3 regions of the Streptococcus sp. 4094 genome follow, and region 1 is predicted to be linked to each of the others. Evidence: predicted binding sites of a transcription regulator. Region 1 holds the regulator's gene; each other region holds the start of a gene.
What was found. The regulator CtsR, encoded in region 1, represses protease genes until heat stress. The targets are predictions, from matches to a motif close to TTGGTCAAAAAAGGTCAAANA.

Region 1 (6,011 bases):
TTTGCGATTAGCTGGGCTGCCTGTTTCCACTTGCCATCCATCAAGGCCTTGTCAGCTGGACTCAAGTCAGAATCGTCTGCTTTTACATGCTTTGATTTATTTTGCACTGTTGCTGCTGCCTCATCCAAGAGATCGATAGCAGAGTCTGGCAAATGGCGACTGGTTAAGTAACGATGAGCCATCTTAACCGCTATTTCAACCGCTTCATCTGTGATTTGCACACGGTGATGTTTCTCATAAGTCGCCTTCAAACCTTGCAAAATGGTCATGCTGTCTGCAACACTTGGTTCTTCAATCGTTACTTTAGCGAATCGACGAGAAAGGGCCGCATCTTTTTCGATGTGTTTTTGGTATTCTTCCTGAGTGGTCGCACCAACCGTTCTCAAAGTTCCACGCGCCAAGGCTGGTTTCAAGATATTGGCCGCATCCAAAGTTGAATCAATACCGCTACCAGAACCCATGATGGTGTGGAGTTCATCGATAAAGAGGATGACTTGGCCATCTTCTTCAATATCCTTGATGATATTGTTCATGCGTTCTTCAAAGTCACCACGGAAACGTGTCCCTGCAACGACATTCATCAAATCAAGCTCTAACACGCGCATCTTAGCCATTTCCGTAGGCACATCCCCACTAGCAATACGCTGGGCAAGACCAAGCGCCAGAGCAGTTTTCCCGACACCAGCATCCCCAACCAAGACAGGATTATTCTTAGTCTTACGGCTTAAGATTTGAATCATACGGGATATTTCTTTGTCTCGACCGATGACTGGTTCTAACTTGCCAGAACGCGCTTGCTCTGTCAAATCATGCGTATAATCCTCGAGACCACCACTCGGAGTCTGTGGCATGCCCATCATATTAGCCATAGAATTTTGCTTATCAGCTACTGTACGATGGCGTTGGCGTAAAGCCTTGAGGTCTTCACGAGTCCAACCTGCACGTTCTTCTAGATTTCGACGTAGGGCAGCAATCTTGACCTGATCTTTCTTGTCTTCATAAGAAAAACCAGCCCTCTCCAAGATACGAGTCGCCAAGGCATTTCCATCATGCAAAATCGCATAAAGGACGTGCTCCGTCCCTAGCACCTTAGCATGGACCACTGACGCTACATACTCTGCTTCATCAAAAAGAACCTGCAAACGATGGGAGAACGGCAACTCCGTAAAAGTTTCATCCTGGCTATAGTCCGTTTCAGTCAGTTCCAAAGCGACTTCTTCTAAACGGTCCATCTCATATGGATAATCATTTAAAGTCGCCCCTGCCACACTATAACTGTGATTGGACATGGCAATCAACAAGTGCCAAGACTCTAGGTAACGAGCTCCAAAATGGCCAGCAACCATGTAGGCACTGTCGATACATTCATTCAATGCTTTTGAATAGTTCATCTTACTTCCCTTTTCTATCTATCTCTTGTATGACCTGTCGTAGCATATTAGCTCGACGGACTGGAGCTTCTTCTCCTAGAACGCGATCCAAAGCTACTGCCATCAGCAAATTCATCTCCTGCTTGGTCATCAATTCCTGCTCAACCAAAAGCTGCAGAATATCCTCATAAATTTCTTGACTAACTCGCTCACCAATTGAGTAAAGCAGCTCCCTGAGCATTTCATGATGACTCGAAAACTCAATCCGTCCTATCCGAATATAGCCTCCACCACCACGCTTACTTTCAACCAAGTAGCCTCTACTTTCCGTAAAGCGTGTCTTGATCACATAATTAATCTGACTAGGAACAACCTGAAAAGTATCCGCCAACTGACTCCGTTGCAACTCCACAATTCCAGATTGATCTAAAATCGCCTTGATGTAGGCCTCAATATGATCCGATGTATTTTTAAATCTCATTACAAACCCACCTCTCTCTTTAAACCTTGACTATCTTTGACTATTATACCGAAATTTTCTCATTTTTAAAAGAAAAAGGGCGCTAGTAAAGGATAATCTTCACCAACTCCCTATTTTTCTACTTATTCTAAGCCTAATTCTGCTAAGATTTGACGTTTGTAGGTAATCTTTTGGACTTCCTTGTCCTCATCTTCAGACCAATCTAGTTTAATTTCTGAAACAATCTGCCCAGGGCGATTTTTCAAGATATAGATGCGGTCGCTGAGATTAAGGGCCTCCTCTATACTATGAGTAATAATCAATGTTGTCAGCTGCAACTGTTTGTGAATCTCAAGGTACCAAGCGTGGAGTTCCATCTTGGTCATCTCATCCAAGGCGCTAAAGGCCTCATCTAAGAGAAAGAGCTTGTGCCCGAAAAGGTAAGTTCGAAGCAAGGCCACACGCTGACGCATCCCTCCGCTAAGTTCATGGGGATACTTGTCTCGTACAGCTGTCAACTGGAAGGTCGCAAGAATGTCATCCGCTCGGGCAATAGATTCCGCCTTATCCACTTTTTGAATCAAGAGGGGCAAAATGATATTACCAAGCACCGTCTTGTGCTCCAAGAGCAAGTCCTTTTGCAACATATAACTCACGCGCCCCTTGGGATTTTCTTCACCATCAAGGACAATTCTCCCTGACTGAACTTCTAAAATCCCCGCAATTAAGTTGAAAAGCGTAGTCTTACCAACACCACTTGGGCCTAAGATAGAAACCACTTCTCCTGAAGTCACCTGCAGGTTAATGTCCTCTAAAATCCTCTCTTGACCATAGGCATAACTGACGTGTTCTAGTCTAATCTCTGTCATTATTTCACAAATTCGTTGGTGAAGCCTTTGTCTGTCAAGTCTTCTTTAAGGATACCATTTTCTTTATCCCATTTGTAGAAGGCATTCCAGCGAGCTGCATCAAATTGACCCCATTTTTCCTTGTCGCTTGCGTATTCTTTTGACAAGTATTTTTGAGATTCGATGACAAAGTCACGTTTTTCCTTGAGTTCAGGTGCATTTTTGATGAGGATATCAGCTGCTTCTTCTGGATGCTCCATAGCATATTGGTAACCTTTTTTGATAGCTTGGATGACTTTACGAGCTTCTTCTTTATTGTCTTTCAGATAGTCGTTGTTTGCGATGATAACTGGTGAATAGTAGTCAAATTCTTTAACGTAGTCTTTCAAGTACATGAAATTAGCATCTACACCTTGAGATTTAGCAAGAATTCCGTCCCATCCATAGTAGATCCAAGCAGCATCAAAGACGCCATTGGCAATCGGTGTGATTGAGTTTGAGTCGTTGTTTGGTACTTTTTCAACTTTTTCAAAGTCTCCACCTTGAGATTCTACTAAGGTTTTCAACATAGCAAGTTCAGTTGGGTCATTCCAAGTTCCGTATTTCTTCCCAACCAAGTCTTTTGGACTGGTAACATTGTCAGATTTACGTGAGATGATTCCTGATGTATTGTGTTCAACAATAGCTGCAACGGCAGTAATTCCTGCCCCTTTTTCTAACTTCTTAGCCATGTAGTCTTGGAAATACACTGCAAATGGTGCCTTACCATTGATAACCAAGTCAGAAGAACTTTCTTCTGGTGGCAATTTCAAATCAACATCCACTCCAGCTTCTTTGAAATAACCTTTTTCCTTGGCAACATAAAGCCCTGTGTGGTTGGTATTTGGTGTCCAGTCTAGGATAAAGTCGATTTTCTTGAGTTCTGCCTCTTTGTTGTCCTTAGAAGCAGTTCCTTGACCACAGGCCACAAGCACAACAGCTACAAGAACTGTCACAAGCGTTAAAAACACTTTCCATGTTTTCTTCATTCTAATTTCCTCTTTTCTTTTTTTGAAACATTCTAATTCTACGAACGTTTCCATTTAATAACATATTTTTCACTAATATCGACCAGCTTCATACCCAAAAGGCTGATAATCGATACCAGAATAATAATAGCGAACATGGTATCATACTGAAACAGTTTTTTGGACTGAATCATATAAACACCAAGACCCTCAAAGCCTCCTAACCACTCAGATACCACTGTTGTGATAAAGGCGTAGGAGACACTGACCCTCAGACCTGCATAAAAGTAAGGCAGACTGACTGGAATTTTAAAATGCCACAGGATTTGCCAAGGTTTGGCCCGCATCAGACTAAACAAGGTCAGCATATCCTTGTCGCAATGCCTAAAACCGTCCAAAATACTGACGATGATAGGAAAGGTTGTCGTCAAAATAATCAAGACAATCTTGGGCAGAATCCCATAACCTAGCCACAAGACCAAGATAGGAGCTATGGCAATGGTCGGAATGGTCTGAACAACCACCATCATAGGGTAAATCAGGTCATTGAGCCAAGTTAAACTATCCATAAGTACAGCCATGAGACAGGCAATCAAGACTCCCAAAATCAGTCCCAATAAAGCCACTCTCAAGGTCGCCCAGCTATGGTGCCAGAGAAATTCTCTGTCACGAACAAAGGACTGGAGAATTTCAAAAGGTGTCGGCAGGATAAACTTGGGGAGAAGTTTAAGAAAACCTGCTAACTGCCAGATTGACAAGACTCCCAGAAAGCCCAATAGACTAATGTGTCGTCTCAGTATACTTTTCAAGTTTCTCATCAATACTTAAAATCTCTCCTACATTTATTTTGACATTGGCAAAGACATTATCTGCCTCCTGCCCTGCCACTTCCAGCGCTTCTTTGAGAATACGCATGAGCTCATCAAACTCCCCTTCCAAGACCGTTTCAAATGGTGTCACCACCATCGTCACTTCTTGAACTTGCAGATAAGCAATGACCTGATCGATAACAGCTATCCGATCAATCCCCTGCGCTAGGGGTAAAACTTGCAAGGCAATGCTTGCTTTCATAAAAACCTCCTCTTCTCGTTTTCCTTTGACAAAAAGAAAAACCTTTGCCATATATGGAAAAGGTCAAGAATAGACTAAGTATCGTTCCCTACGCTGGCATTACCCAGATCAGGTGCGGTCGAAGTTTAACACTTCCTCTCAGACTGTACACAGACTCCCATATATTATATAGATATATGATAGCGCAAAATACAAAAAATGTCAAGGAAACTGCTTACAGAAAAGAGCAGGAAAAATTTCCTACTCCAATTTTCTATACTCGTTCTCCATCACTGTTTACTCTGTAGCCATCCACCGTCGTATTAACAGCTAAGACACCTGAAGAGTAAGAATAATACCACTTACCAGAAACTTGATACCAGCCTGTTTTCATTGCCCCTGAACTATCCAGATAATACCACGAGCCATTTTCCTTTAACCAGCCTGTCTGCATTTCACCAGATGATTTCAAATAATACCAACTAGAACCATCCTTCAACCAGCCTGTTGATTTAGAGCCATTTGATTTGAAATGATACCAACTACCATTTATTTTCTTCCAACCAACAGTTGAACTACTATTGGATCCATAGCTAGAGATGTTTCCTGATTGGTTCTGATAATTTTGTGAAGAAGTCACTCCCTCTAGCTGTATATAGCGACGACTTCCGTTATAAGCTGTATAACTCAACCACTTGTATCCATCTTTTTCGAGAATTTGATCATAATGAACCTTCTCCCCAGGATAATAGTAATCAATCGCAGTTGCGCTAGCTAGTGGCTGATTTTTGATAGCAGACTTAAACTTGAAATAATGTGTTCCTCCTGTTGAAGAAAGAACAGAATTACCTAGAGGATTTTTATTCACAGCCTCCAATTGAACATAACGATAGCTTCCGTTATAAGATATATAACTCAACCACTTGTACCCATCTTTTTCAAGTACCTGATCATAATGAACACTCTCACCTGAAGAATAATATGCAATTGAAGTTGCACTAACTAAAGGTTGATTTTTTATGGCTGCCTTATTCTTAAAATAATGAGTTCCTCCTGTAGAAGAAGGTTGACTATTGAATACTTTGCCACTACTTACTATATTACCCCCAGCCAAATCTTTAAAATGAATAAATCCTGTCATCGTATTTGCTTTTATACTTCGTTTATTATAGGCTTCTGTATAACCATAGTTATATTCCTCGATCTCAATCTGATCTCCCATTACATTTGACACCCAGGCAACATGCCCATAAGTTCCTGCAGTAGACCAAGCAAT
Region 2 (6,011 bases), on a different contig from region 1:
GTGGTCTGCATCGAAGCTTGTTTGACCAGTTACACCTTCAAAATCTTTTGTTTTAGCAAGGTTATCCTTGATTTCACCTGAATTTTTAGCACCTTTTGCTGCGTTTGCTACAAGGTGAACTGAATCATAAGCCAAGGCTGCAAATGTTGAAGGCTCTTCATTGTACTTAGCACGGTAAGCGTCAAGGAAGGCTTTAGCTTTAGCTGAAACTTCTACAGTAGTTGAGAAGCCTGAGATAAAGTAGATGTTTGATGCTTTTTCAGCAGTTGCTTGTTGTACAAACTCCTCACCGTTGAATCCATCACCACCAACGATTGGTTTGTCAATTCCCATACCACGCGCTTGGTTTACAATTTTACCAGCTTCAGTGTAGTAACCAGGGACGATGATAGCATCAAAATCTTTCCCTTTCATTTTTGTAAGGGCTGCTTGGAAGTCTGTGTCACCTGCTACAAAAGTTTCATCTGCAACGATCTCACCCTTGTAAGCTTCACGGAAGGCTTTGGCAATACCTTTAGCATAGTCACTGGCATTGTCAGTGTAAAGAACCACTTTCTTAGCATTTAATTTTTCAGAAACATAGTTTGAGATAATTTTTCCTTGGAAGCTATCTTGGAAAGTTCCAATAAAGAGGTAATCTTGACCTTTAGTCAATCCATCTTGAGTCGCACTTGGTGAGATCAATGGGACACCTGCTTTTGTAGCATTCGCTACCGCAGCTGCAGTTGCACCAGATGTCGCAGGTCCTACGATTGCTGATACCTTAGATTGGGTTACAAGGTTAGTTGTTACTGAAGCAGCCTCTGCTGTTTCAGACTTGTTATCTTTATCGACTACTTCGATTTGTTTTCCATCGATACCACCTGCTGCATTGATTTCGTCAACAGCAAGTTGGGCACCTTTTTGTTCAGATGTTCCGTAGGCAGCTACGGCACCAGTTTCTTCGAAGTTAAATCCGATTTTAATTGTCTTTTCCTCTACTGAGTTACCAGCAGTGTTGACTGCTCCAGACTTCACTTCTCCACAGGCTGCAAGAAGTGCTACACTTGCAAGCGCCACAAACGATAGGGCAAATTTTTTCTTCATCTTTTTTGTCTCCTTATTTCTTAAATAGTCTGTTAAGAATATACCGAATTATCAGAAAATTGTCAACACTTTTCTTTAAATTTTTATCTGATAACGTTTTCTTCTCGGTAAAGGTTGCCCACAAAGGGTGTTTCCAGTTCTTGGATATGACAAACTCTGACTTTTTTGATAAACTTTTCCTTGCTCAAGCGCCCGACCAATTGCTCCACTTCTTGAGTTGGAACATAAAGTTGTAAGTAACGATGTTTCTTGGAATGATAGGTAATATCTCCATAATCCTGCAGTTTTTTGGCATCACGATTATAGTAAAGATAGATAATCAAGCCAGATCGATTGACTTTTTCAAACATGATAAATCCTCTTTCTAAGAAATCTCTCCCTATTATACCAAAAAAAGCAAACCCAGTCGAGTTTGCCTTCTATCATCATTAGTTCAATGAATTGTTGGCCATGATTTCATCAATAAAGCCATATTCGAGTGTTTCTTGGGCACTCATCCAGTTATCGCGTTCTGCATCTGCATGGACTTTTTCGATTGACTGACCTGAATTTTCAGCCAAGATTTTTTCCAAGGTATTACGAGTTTTAAGCAAGTGTTCTGCAGCGATCGCCATATCGGTTTGTTGAGTACCACCACCTGTACCACCCATCGGTTGGTGAATCATATACTCTGCATTTGGAAGCATGAAACGCTTGCCTTTTGCTCCACTTGATGCAATAACAGTCCCCATAGATGCAGCCATTCCCATAACGATGGTTTGGACATCTGCCTTGATAAAGTTCATAGTATCAACGATTGCCAAACCAGCTGAAACAGAACCACCAGGTGTATTGACATAAAGGTAAATATCTTTTGTACTATCTTGGGCATCCAAGAAAAGCAATTGGGCAATAACAGAGTTGGCCATATTGTCTTCAACGGGACCTGTCAGCATAATGATGCGGTCTTTAAGAAGACGTGAGTAAATATCGTAAGAACGTTCTCCACGGCTTGTTTGTTCAATAACTACAGGAATCATTCATTTCTCCTTTTGAGTTTTATTTTTGTTGGTCAAATGACAGAAGATAAGACTATTATAATATCTTGGTCAAAAAAGGTCAAATTTTTGCTCTGTTTTCATTAGACAGAAACAAAAACTCAACCTCCTTTCGTGACTGGAACTTCTTTTCCAAGTCATTCTTCTTTTCGATCTTATTTCGTACCGAACAAGCGGTCCCCAGCATCTCCAAGACCTGGAACGATGTAACCGTGTTCGTTCAAGCGTTCATCCAAGGCTGCTGTAAAGATTTCTACATCCGGATGAGCTTCTTGAAGGGCTTTTACACCTTCTGGAGCAGATACAAGGCAGACAAATTTAATATTTGATGCACCACGTTTTTTAAGTGAGTCAACGGCCAAGATTGCTGATCCACCTGTTGCCAACATTGGGTCTACTACAAAAATTTGACGTTGGTTAATGTCCTCAGGCAATTTCACCAAGTATTCAACTGGTTGAAGCGTTTCTTCATCACGGTACATACCAATGTGACCAACTTTAGCAGCTGGAACCAAGCTCAAGAGACCATCAACCATCCCGATACCTGCACGCAAGATTGGAACGATGGCCAATTTCTTACCTGCCAATTGTTTTTGAACTGTTTTTGTGATTGGTGTTTCGATCTCCACATCTTCTAGTGGAAGATCACGAAGTACTTCATACCCCATCAACATTGCAATCTCATCTACTAGCTCACGAAAAGCTTTTGTAGAAGTATCTGTACGACGCAAGATTGACAATTTGTGTTGAATCAGCGGGTGATTAATAACTTCAATTTTTCCCATTTTTGGAATTCCTTCTTTCAATTTATTCTTCTTATTATACCAAAAAACGGTTTAAAAATCTTTCTAAACCATTTATTTTTGATAATTTTTACATTAGATCTGCCTCTTTAAGAGCTGCCTGTACTGTCTCAAGTGGTAAATGGGTTAATTCTGTTCCCTTTTCTTGATAAAGGTATTGGGCATAGTCGTCCATTCGATACTGGTTAATATAAACCACGCGCTTGCAACCAACCTGCAGCAATTGTTTTGTACAGTTCAGACAAGGAAAATGGGTTACATAGGCTGTAAAGCCTTTAGGAACACCACGTTCTGCACCTTGAAGGATAGCATTGACCTCAGCATGAAGGGTGCGAACACAGTGTCCTTCAATGACTAGACATTCGTGGTCAATACAATGCTCGGTTCCTGATACCGAACCATTGTAACCAGTGGAAATAACCTTATTATCTTTTACCAGAATCGCACCCACTTTGGCACGTTTACAAGTGGATCGATTGGCAATTAGTAGGGCTTGGGCTGCAAAATACTCATCCCATGCTAGTCTTTTTTCAGTCATATCTCTTCTCCTTTTTCTCTATTTTTTAAAAAATGGTAACCGTAAATCCGCTATCTTTTCAGCAGGTACCTTCATGCCATCCTTGATCCATTTTAAAAGAACAGAGACGATGGCCGAGCTCCAAAAGGAATGAAGATAAGAGCTGACACCTTTTGATTTTCCATGGTATTTTTCTAAAAATTCCTGCATGGCTTGGACAAAGATTTTTTCTAAATGGTAATCCAAGGCCAGTTGAATCACTCTGGCTTCCTTTCTTGCTTCTCGGAAAAGGTGAACCCAGACCAGATAAAGGTCTGTCTTTAAATCGTAATGATGCAGCTGTTTCATAATATTGTGGACAGTTCGTTTAAAGACGCTTTCTAAAATCTCCTCTTTGGAATCATAATTGCGATAAAAGGCTGCACGCGAAACGCCTGCACGTTTGACCAATTCAGAAATACTAATCTTGGTCAAGTCCTTTTTTTCCAAGAGTTGTAAGAGGGCTGTTTCAATGGCTTCTCTGGTTAATAAATTGGATTCTTGGTTTGATTTTCTGAGATTTTCAAGAGACTTTTCAGAGATTCTACGTTCAGACATAACATTTTCTTTCTACTTGTCACAACAGACGGATGAGGCTTTTGTTTCAAGGGTTTTCATGATATAATTGTAAAAAAAGACAGAACCTTTGTCAATGTATAACTGACAAAGATGGAGAATTTCTATGACTTGGAAGATTATTGCTGACTCTGGTTGTGATTATCGTCAGCTGGCAACACCAGCTATTGACACAACCTTTGTAAGCGTCCCCTTAACCATTCAAGTAGCTGATCAGGTCTTTGTTGATGATGCCTGTCTTGATATTGACCAAATGATGGAAACCATGTATGCAACCGCAGAAGCTTCAAAATCAGCTTGTCCAAGCCCAGATGATTATTTGCGGGCATTTGAAGGTGCCAAAAACATTTTCCTAGTAACCATCACAGGTACTCTTTCTGGTAGTCACAATAGTGCGCAACTGGCCAAGAATATTTATCTGGAAGAACATCCTGACACTAAAATTCATGTAATTGATAGTTTGTCTGCTGGCGGTGAAGTTGACTTGCTTGTAGAAAAATTAAATGACTTGATTGACCAGGGCCTATCTTTTGAAGAAGTGGTTGAAACTATCACTGCCTATCAAGAAAAAACCAAGTTGCTCTTTGTTCTAGCAAAGGTCGATAACTTGGTAAAAAACGGCCGTTTGAGCAAGCTTATCGGTACAGTCGTTGGCCTTCTAAATATCCGTATGGTCGGAGAAGCTAGTGAAACTGGAACTCTCGAATTGCTACAAAAAGCAAGAGGACCAAAGAAATCGATTCAGGCAGCCTATGAAGAGTTAATAAAAGCTGGTTATGCTGGTGGCCGTATTGTCATGGCCCAACGCAATAACGAGAAATGTTGCCAACAGCTTTCAGAGCGAATTCGTGAAAATTTCCCACAGGCGGATATTAAAATTCTACCAACCTCTGGTCTCTGCAGTTTCTATGCAGAAGATGGTGGTTTGCTGATGGGATATGAAATTGATTAATTGCATTCTTGACAAGAGGTGACCTTCATCTCTTGTTTTTTTGTGGTACAATAGAGCTATGAAACATTTTGATACTATTGTTATCGGTGGGGGACCTGCTGGTATGATGGCTACGATTTCCAGTAGCTTTTATGGACAGAAAACCCTCCTCATCGAAAAAAATCGGAAACTCGGAAAAAAATTAGCTGGTACTGGTGGTGGTCGTTGCAATGTAACCAACAATGGTAGCTTGGACGACCTGCTAGCTGGCATCCCTGGAAATGGGCGCTTTCTCTACAGTGTCTTCTCCCAGTTTGATAACCATGATATCATTAACTTTTTTACAGAAAATGGTGTTAAACTTAAGGTCGAAGACCACGGACGCGTCTTTCCGGCCAGTGACAAATCACGAACCATTATCGAGGCTTTAGAAAAGAAAATCACTGAGCTAGGCGGCCAAGTTGCCACTCAAACCGAAATTGTTTCGGTTAAAAAAATCGACAACCAGTTTGTCCTTAAGTCCGCAGACCAAACCTTCACTTGTGAGAAACTCATTGTCACAACAGGTGGTAAATCCTATCCTTCTACTGGTTCGACTGGTTTTGGTCATGAGATTGCCCGTCATTTTAAGCACACCATTACCGAGCTTGAGGCAGCTGAAAGTCCTTTGTTGACAGATTTTCCACACAAGGCTTTGCAGGGTATTTCGCTGGACGATGTGACCCTAAGCTATGGTAAGCATGTCATCACTCACGATTTGCTCTTTACCCACTTTGGTTTGTCAGGCCCTGCTGCTCTGCGTATGTCTAGCTTTGTCAAGGGCGGAGAGGTTCTCTCACTCGATGTTTTGCCTCAACTTTCTGAAAATGACTTGGTTGCATTTCTAGAAGAAAATAGGGAAAAATCTCTAAAAAATGCCTTAAAAACTTTGCTTCCAGAACGCTTGGCAGAATTTTTTGTGCAAAGCTATCCTGAAAAAGTCAAACAACTGACTGAAAAGGAACGAGAACAACTTCTCCAGT
Region 3 (6,011 bases), on a different contig from region 1:
TCAGTGATTGCGTCCTCAATATAGTCTTGAATAGTACGACGAAGTGGGCGTGCTCCCATTTTTGGATCATAGCCGAGGTCAACTAATTTTTCCTTGACCTTGTCAGTTACATCTAAATGAATGTTGTTGCTAGAGAGGCGCTTGTTAACGTCTTCAAGCATAAGCTCGACAATCTGAAGGAGGTTGTCCTTGCTGAGAGCCTTAAATTCGATAATACCATCAAAACGGTTCATAAACTCTGGGCTAAAGAAGTTACCGAGTTCACCAAGAACAGAGTTGGTACGTCCTTCTCTAGTAGCCCCAAATCCAACGCTGGCTTCTGCCTTACCTGTACCTGCATTTGAAGTCATGATGATGATGGCATCCTTGAAGCTAACGGTACGTCCTTGCCCATCTGTCAAACGACCATCGTCCAAGACCTGGAGGAACATGTGCATAACATCTGGATGGGCTTTTTCCACTTCATCGAGAAGGATGAGAGAATATGGATTGCGGCGAACTTTTTCAGTTAATTGCCCAGCCTCATCGTAACCAACATAACCTGGAGGGGCACCGACCAACTTAGCAACGCTGTGTTTTTCCATGTATTCACTCATGTCAAAGCGAATCATGCTGTCAGCAGAACCAAAAAGTTCAATGGCTAGTTGTTTGGAAAGTTCTGTCTTACCGACACCGGTTGGCCCGACAAAGAGGAAGCTTCCAATTGGACGGTTAGGCGTACCGAGACCGACACGATTACGGCGAATAGCCTTGGCAATCTTATCGACTGCATCATCTTGGCCAATAACATGAGACTTGAGATCTTCGGCTAGATGGATGAGTTGAGATTGTTCTTTCTCTTTTAAATCACCAACAGGGATATTTGTTTTCTGCTCGATAATGTGCTCAATGGTTTTCTCACTGATGATAGGAGTGTCTTGGTCTGTGACCTTTTTCTTTTGCATTTCCTTATACTTGGCAATCTGGTCGCGGAAATAAGCCGCCTTCTCAAAATCTTCCTCTCGTGTAGCTTGAGATTTAAGATTTTCAGCCTCAATCAAGCGTTGATCAATTACTTTAGGATCCACAAAATTCAAGGTCAAGTTCATCTTAGAACCAGCTTCATCTAGGAGGTCAATGGCCTTGTCAGGCAAGAAGCGATCTTGGATGTAGCGATTGGAAAGAGTTGTAGCTGCTTCAATTGCAGCATCGGTATACTGAACGTGGTGGTAGTCTTCGTATTTCTTTTGAATTCCTTTGAGGATAGTGATTGTTTCTTCCACTGTTGGTTCATCAACTTTGACAGGCTGCATACGACGCTCTAGGGCAGCATCTTTTTCAATGATACGGTATTCATTGAGGGTAGTGGCACCGACCAGTTGCAGTTCCCCACGAGCAAGGGCTGGCTTGAGGATATTTCCTGCATCCATATTGCCATCGCCCGCAGAACCAGCACCAACAATTTCATGGATTTCATCGATAAAGAGGATGATATCTTCACGTTTGCGAATTTCTTCCATGAGTTTTTGCATGCGTTCTTCAAATTGTCCACGAATACCCGTTCCTTGAACCAAGCTAACCACATCCAGACGGATGACTTGTTTACCTTGGAGTTTATGTGGAACATCGCCATCAACAATTTTCTGAGCTAGACCTTCGACAACGGCCGTTTTTCCGACACCTGGTTCGCCAATAAGAACAGGATTATTCTTGGTTCTGCGATTGAGAATCTCAATGACACGGATAATCTCATCATCGCGCCCAATAACGGGATCTATATCTCCACGACGGGCAATTTCAGTTACGTTGATACCAAATTCTTCCAGTAGGCCTTTTTCTTGGCTTGGTAGAGGAGTTTGAGCAGGTCCACGATTTTGAGAACCATAACCGCCGTTTCCACCGTAACCTCCACCTGATTGGGTTGGGGGAATTGGAGGAGTATTGTTAGAAGGCCTGAAATTGTTTAGGTCATTGAAGAAATCACCAAAGGGATCAAAGTCACGATTGTTCAGATCCGTCATACCTTTAAAGAGGCTATTGTTAGGATCTGTCTTGATAATCTTATAGCAGTTTTGACAGAGGTCAATTTGTTTTTGTTTTCCATTGAGATTGGTGTAAAGATGAATTGTTGAGTCGTTAATTTTACAGTTTTGACAAAGCATACATCTACCTCATTTCTTTCTTTATCCTGATCTGTTCAAAGGTCAAAAATAGTCAAATTTCTATACTCTCATTATAACAGGATTGGGGTGTAAAGCAAGTAAAAAGATTGAAGCTTTGAGAAGTTGTTACAATGAAAATTTTTGAGATTTTAGGGAATAAAAAAATCCTATTTGTGAGACAAAAAGGATTTTGGTTAGACATGCAGGGTGTAATCCCAGCTTGTTTTGTATTAGTAAAGGAGTTCGTAAATCTCCATTGCAATCAAATCAATGCTATCAAAAGTATAAGTTTCGCGAGCTTCTACATCACGAAGGGTAAAGATTGATCCATTTTCTTCGTCGTGGCTGTATGCAACTTCTGCAACAACAACTCCTTCGCGTTCAAAATTACGTTTTAAATTTCCGCCGTCTTTTGCCATTGCTTCAAGGCGGTTGATGATTCTAACCAAATGTGATTCCATTTTGATTCTCCTTCATTTCTTATCGTTACTATTTTACCATAAAGGAGGCCAACTTGACTAGAAAAAACTAAGATTTCTCGCTAATTCTACTAGCTTAAAGTTTTTTTGAATAAATCGGATAAAAAGTTTGAATTTTAATTCAATACATGTTATAATCATACAGTATTCTATTTTAGAAAGCAGTGTAACTATGAAATTTTCTTTTTTACCTAAGTATTTACCTTATTTTAACTATGGGGCTGTTGTGACGGTTCTCATTTCTATCTGTGTTGTCTTTTTGGGAACTATTTTGGGTGTTGTCTTGGCTTTTGGGCAACGTTCAAAGTTTAAACCGCTTGTTTGGTTCGCCAACTTGTACGTTTGGATTTTCCGTGGGACACCGATGATGGTTCAGATTATGATTGCCTTTGCCCTTATGCACATCAATGCTCCGACTATTCAGGTTGGAATTTTAGGTGTTGACCTTTCTCGTCTAATTCCAGGGATTTTGATTATCTCTATGAACAGTGGTGCTTATGTTTCTGAGACTGTTCGTGCTGGGATTAATGCGGTTCCAAAAGGTCAGCTAGAGGCTGCCTATTCTTTAGGGATTCGTCCTAAAAATGCGATGCGCTATGTGATTTTGCCACAAGCTATAAAAAATATCTTGCCAGCATTGGGGAACGAATTTATCACTATTATCAAGGATAGTTCCCTCTTATCAGCTATCGGTGTTATGGAGTTATGGAACGGGGCTACAACAGTTTCTACAACAACCTATCTACCTTTAACACCACTTTTATTTGCAGCCTTTTATTACTTGATTATGACTTCTATTTTGACAGTAGCCTTGAAAGCTTTTGAAAAACGTATGGGACAAGGAGATAAGAAATAATGACAGAAACTTTGATAAAAATTGAAAATTTACATAAATCATTTGGAAAAAATGAAGTATTGAAGGGCATCAACCTCGAGATTAAAAGAGGAGAAGTTGTCGTTATCATCGGTCCTTCGGGGAGCGGGAAATCTACCTTGCTTCGCTCTATGAATTTGTTGGAAGAAGCGACTAAAGGGAAGGTTATCTTTGAGGGAGTCGATATTACGGACAAGAAGAATGACCTGTTTGCCATGCGTGAGAAGATGGGCATGGTTTTCCAACAATTTAATCTCTTTCCTAATATGACTGTGATGGAAAATATCACCTTGTCACCTATCAAGACCAAAGGTGAGAGCAAGGCTGTTGCTGAGAAGAGAGCCCAAGAGCTTTTGGAAAAAGTTGGTTTGCCAGATAAGGCAGATGCTTATCCACAGAGTTTGTCAGGTGGCCAGCAACAACGGATTGCCATCGCGCGTGGGTTGGCCATGGAACCTGATGTTTTGCTCTTTGACGAGCCGACTTCAGCTCTGGACCCTGAGATGGTTGGAGAAGTTCTAGCTGTTATGCAAGCCCTTGCCAAGTCAGGAATGACCATGGTTATCGTAACACATGAGATGGGATTTGCCCGTGAGGTGGCAGATCGTGTCATCTTTATGGCAGACGGTGTGGTTGTTGAAGACGGAACACCAGAACAGATTTTTGAACAAACTCAAGAACAACGGACTAAAGACTTCTTGAGTAAGGTTTTATAATCTATTTTAAAATTTCAAGACAAGATTAATGGAAAGCTCGACCCGAGCTTTTTCTTATAGTTTGAAACTATAGGATGACCTAGTCAAGAAGTGTTAGAGCTACATTGTATTTTTTGGTATAATTAAAGATATTTGTAAGAAAAGAGAAGTGATATGACACAGATTATTGATGGGAAAGCTTTAGCGGCCAAATTACAGGGACAGCTGGCTGAAAAGACTGCAAGATTAAAGGAAGAAACAGGTCTAGTGCCTGGTTTGGTAGTGATTTTGGTTGGAGACAATCCAGCCAGCCAAGTCTACGTTCGTAACAAGGAACGTTCTGCCCTTGCGGCAGGATTCCGTAGTGAAGTAGTGCGAGTTCCAGATACCATTACCCAAGCGGAATTATTAGACTTGATTGCCAAATACAATCAAGATCCAGCTTGGCATGGGATTTTGGTCCAGTTGCCATTACCAAAACACATTGATGAAGAGGCGATTCTATTGGCTATTGACCCAGAAAAGGATGTGGATGGTTTCCATCCCTTAAACATGGGGCGTCTCTGGTCTGGTCATCCAGTCATGATTCCTTCGACACCTGCAGGAATTATGGAAATGTTTCATGAATATGGGATTGATTTAGAAGGTAAAAATGCGGTTGTCATCGGTCGTTCAAACATTGTTGGAAAACCCATGGCTCAGCTTCTTTTGGCCAAGAATGCTACAGTGACTTTGACCCATTCACGTACTCATAATCTTGCCAAGGTAGCTGCTAAAGCAGATATTCTTGTAGTAGCAATCGGTCGTGCTAAGTTTGTGACTCCTGATTTTGTGAAACCAGGTGCGGTAGTCATTGACGTTGGGATGAACCGCGATGAAAATGGTAAGCTCTGTGGGGATGTTGATTATGAGGCGGTTGCCCCACTTGCTAGCCACATCACGCCAGTTCCTGGAGGTGTCGGTCCTATGACCATTACTATGCTGATGGAGCAAACCTATCAGGCAGCACTTCGGACATTGGATAGAAAATAAGAGAAAAATCGCTGAAGAGAGTGTATTTTCTATAGCTATATCTGAAATGGCAGAAATGAGTATTAAATTTTAGAAATAAGTTTATAAAAGGAGGTCTGCGCCTCCTTTTTGTTGTATAATGGAGTGAGGTGATTAGATGATTTTAAAAATTTATAATGGGGAATATAGTTTACAATGGGATGGAATATACTACTTAGCACTAATTGATTATCCAAATATTCAAGAGTGGGAATTAGAAAAAATTGCTAAATTTATAGCTTACGAAAAACTTCATAAACGTCAAACAAGTATTGACTGTGCTGATTCTTGTTTAAAAAAAGAAATTTTAGATTACATCTGTCAGCATCCCTTTCTGCCACCATTTACCCCTACAAATAAAATAGTAGCCTCGACTTATGATCTACATAAGAGGTTAGTGACTTCAGACTACTGTAGTCATACTACGACTATAGATGCAGCTATTTCTATCTTTAAAACAGGTCAGCTCTTATCTGCTGTGAAAGCCTTTGGGCGAGATGCTGAGGAGTTGGTTTTGGATAGTAGAAATGCTGCATCGGATCCGATAGATTATTTTGACTATGTCATGTTAGGGTGGTCAAATACAAGTTCTGGTTATCGATTAGCGATGGAGCGTTTATTAGGTCGAGCTCCTTCAGAGAAAGAATTACAAGACAAGTTTATTCCTGGAGTGAGTTTTCATTTTATCTATACAGATTTGATTAAAGTTACTGGTTATATTTTTGATGGCTACCATGTTGCAAAAATTAAGGACATGTTGAATTTATTTAGT

Region 2: the regulator CtsR is predicted to act here: its motif matches at 2,171-2,191, upstream of clpP (ATP-dependent Clp protease proteolytic subunit ClpP).
Region 3: the regulator CtsR is predicted to act here: its motif matches at 2,180-2,200, upstream of HT721_RS00400 (ATP-dependent Clp protease ATP-binding subunit).

What each region holds. Positions count from the first base shown of each region.
Region 1 is NZ_VMMI01000011.1:66,485-72,495, forward strand. It holds gene HT721_RS03485 (ATP-dependent Clp protease ATP-binding subunit) at 1-1,391, opposite strand, end outside; gene HT721_RS03490 (CtsR family transcriptional regulator) at 1,393-1,851, opposite strand; gene HT721_RS03495 (ABC transporter ATP-binding protein) at 1,974-2,699, opposite strand; gene HT721_RS03500 (ABC transporter substrate-binding protein) at 2,699-3,706, opposite strand; gene HT721_RS03505 (ABC transporter permease) at 3,745-4,503, opposite strand; gene HT721_RS03510 (thiamine-binding protein) at 4,466-4,756, opposite strand; TPP riboswitch at 4,825-4,927, opposite strand; gene cbpD (choline binding-anchored murein hydrolase CbpD) at 5,010-6,011, opposite strand, start outside.
Region 2 is NZ_VMMI01000034.1:81,989-87,999, reverse strand. It holds gene HT721_RS08355 (ABC transporter substrate-binding protein) at 1-1,086, opposite strand, end outside; gene HT721_RS08350 (YlbG family protein) at 1,170-1,436, opposite strand; gene clpP (ATP-dependent Clp protease proteolytic subunit ClpP) at 1,515-2,105, opposite strand; gene upp (uracil phosphoribosyltransferase) at 2,279-2,908, opposite strand; gene HT721_RS08335 (cytidine/deoxycytidylate deaminase family protein) at 2,997-3,464, opposite strand; gene HT721_RS08330 (TetR/AcrR family transcriptional regulator) at 3,483-4,040, opposite strand; gene HT721_RS08325 (DegV family protein) at 4,165-5,010, shown strand; gene HT721_RS08320 (NAD(P)/FAD-dependent oxidoreductase) at 5,069-6,011, shown strand, end outside.
Region 3 is NZ_VMMI01000003.1:14,545-20,555, reverse strand. It holds gene HT721_RS00400 (ATP-dependent Clp protease ATP-binding subunit) at 1-2,141, opposite strand, end outside; gene HT721_RS00395 (DUF1797 family protein) at 2,372-2,602, opposite strand; gene HT721_RS00390 (amino acid ABC transporter permease) at 2,793-3,476, shown strand; gene HT721_RS00385 (amino acid ABC transporter ATP-binding protein) at 3,476-4,210, shown strand; gene HT721_RS00380 (bifunctional methylenetetrahydrofolate dehydrogenase/methenyltetrahydrofolate cyclohydrolase) at 4,364-5,221, shown strand; gene HT721_RS00375 (phosphate ABC transporter ATPase) at 5,358-6,011, shown strand, end outside.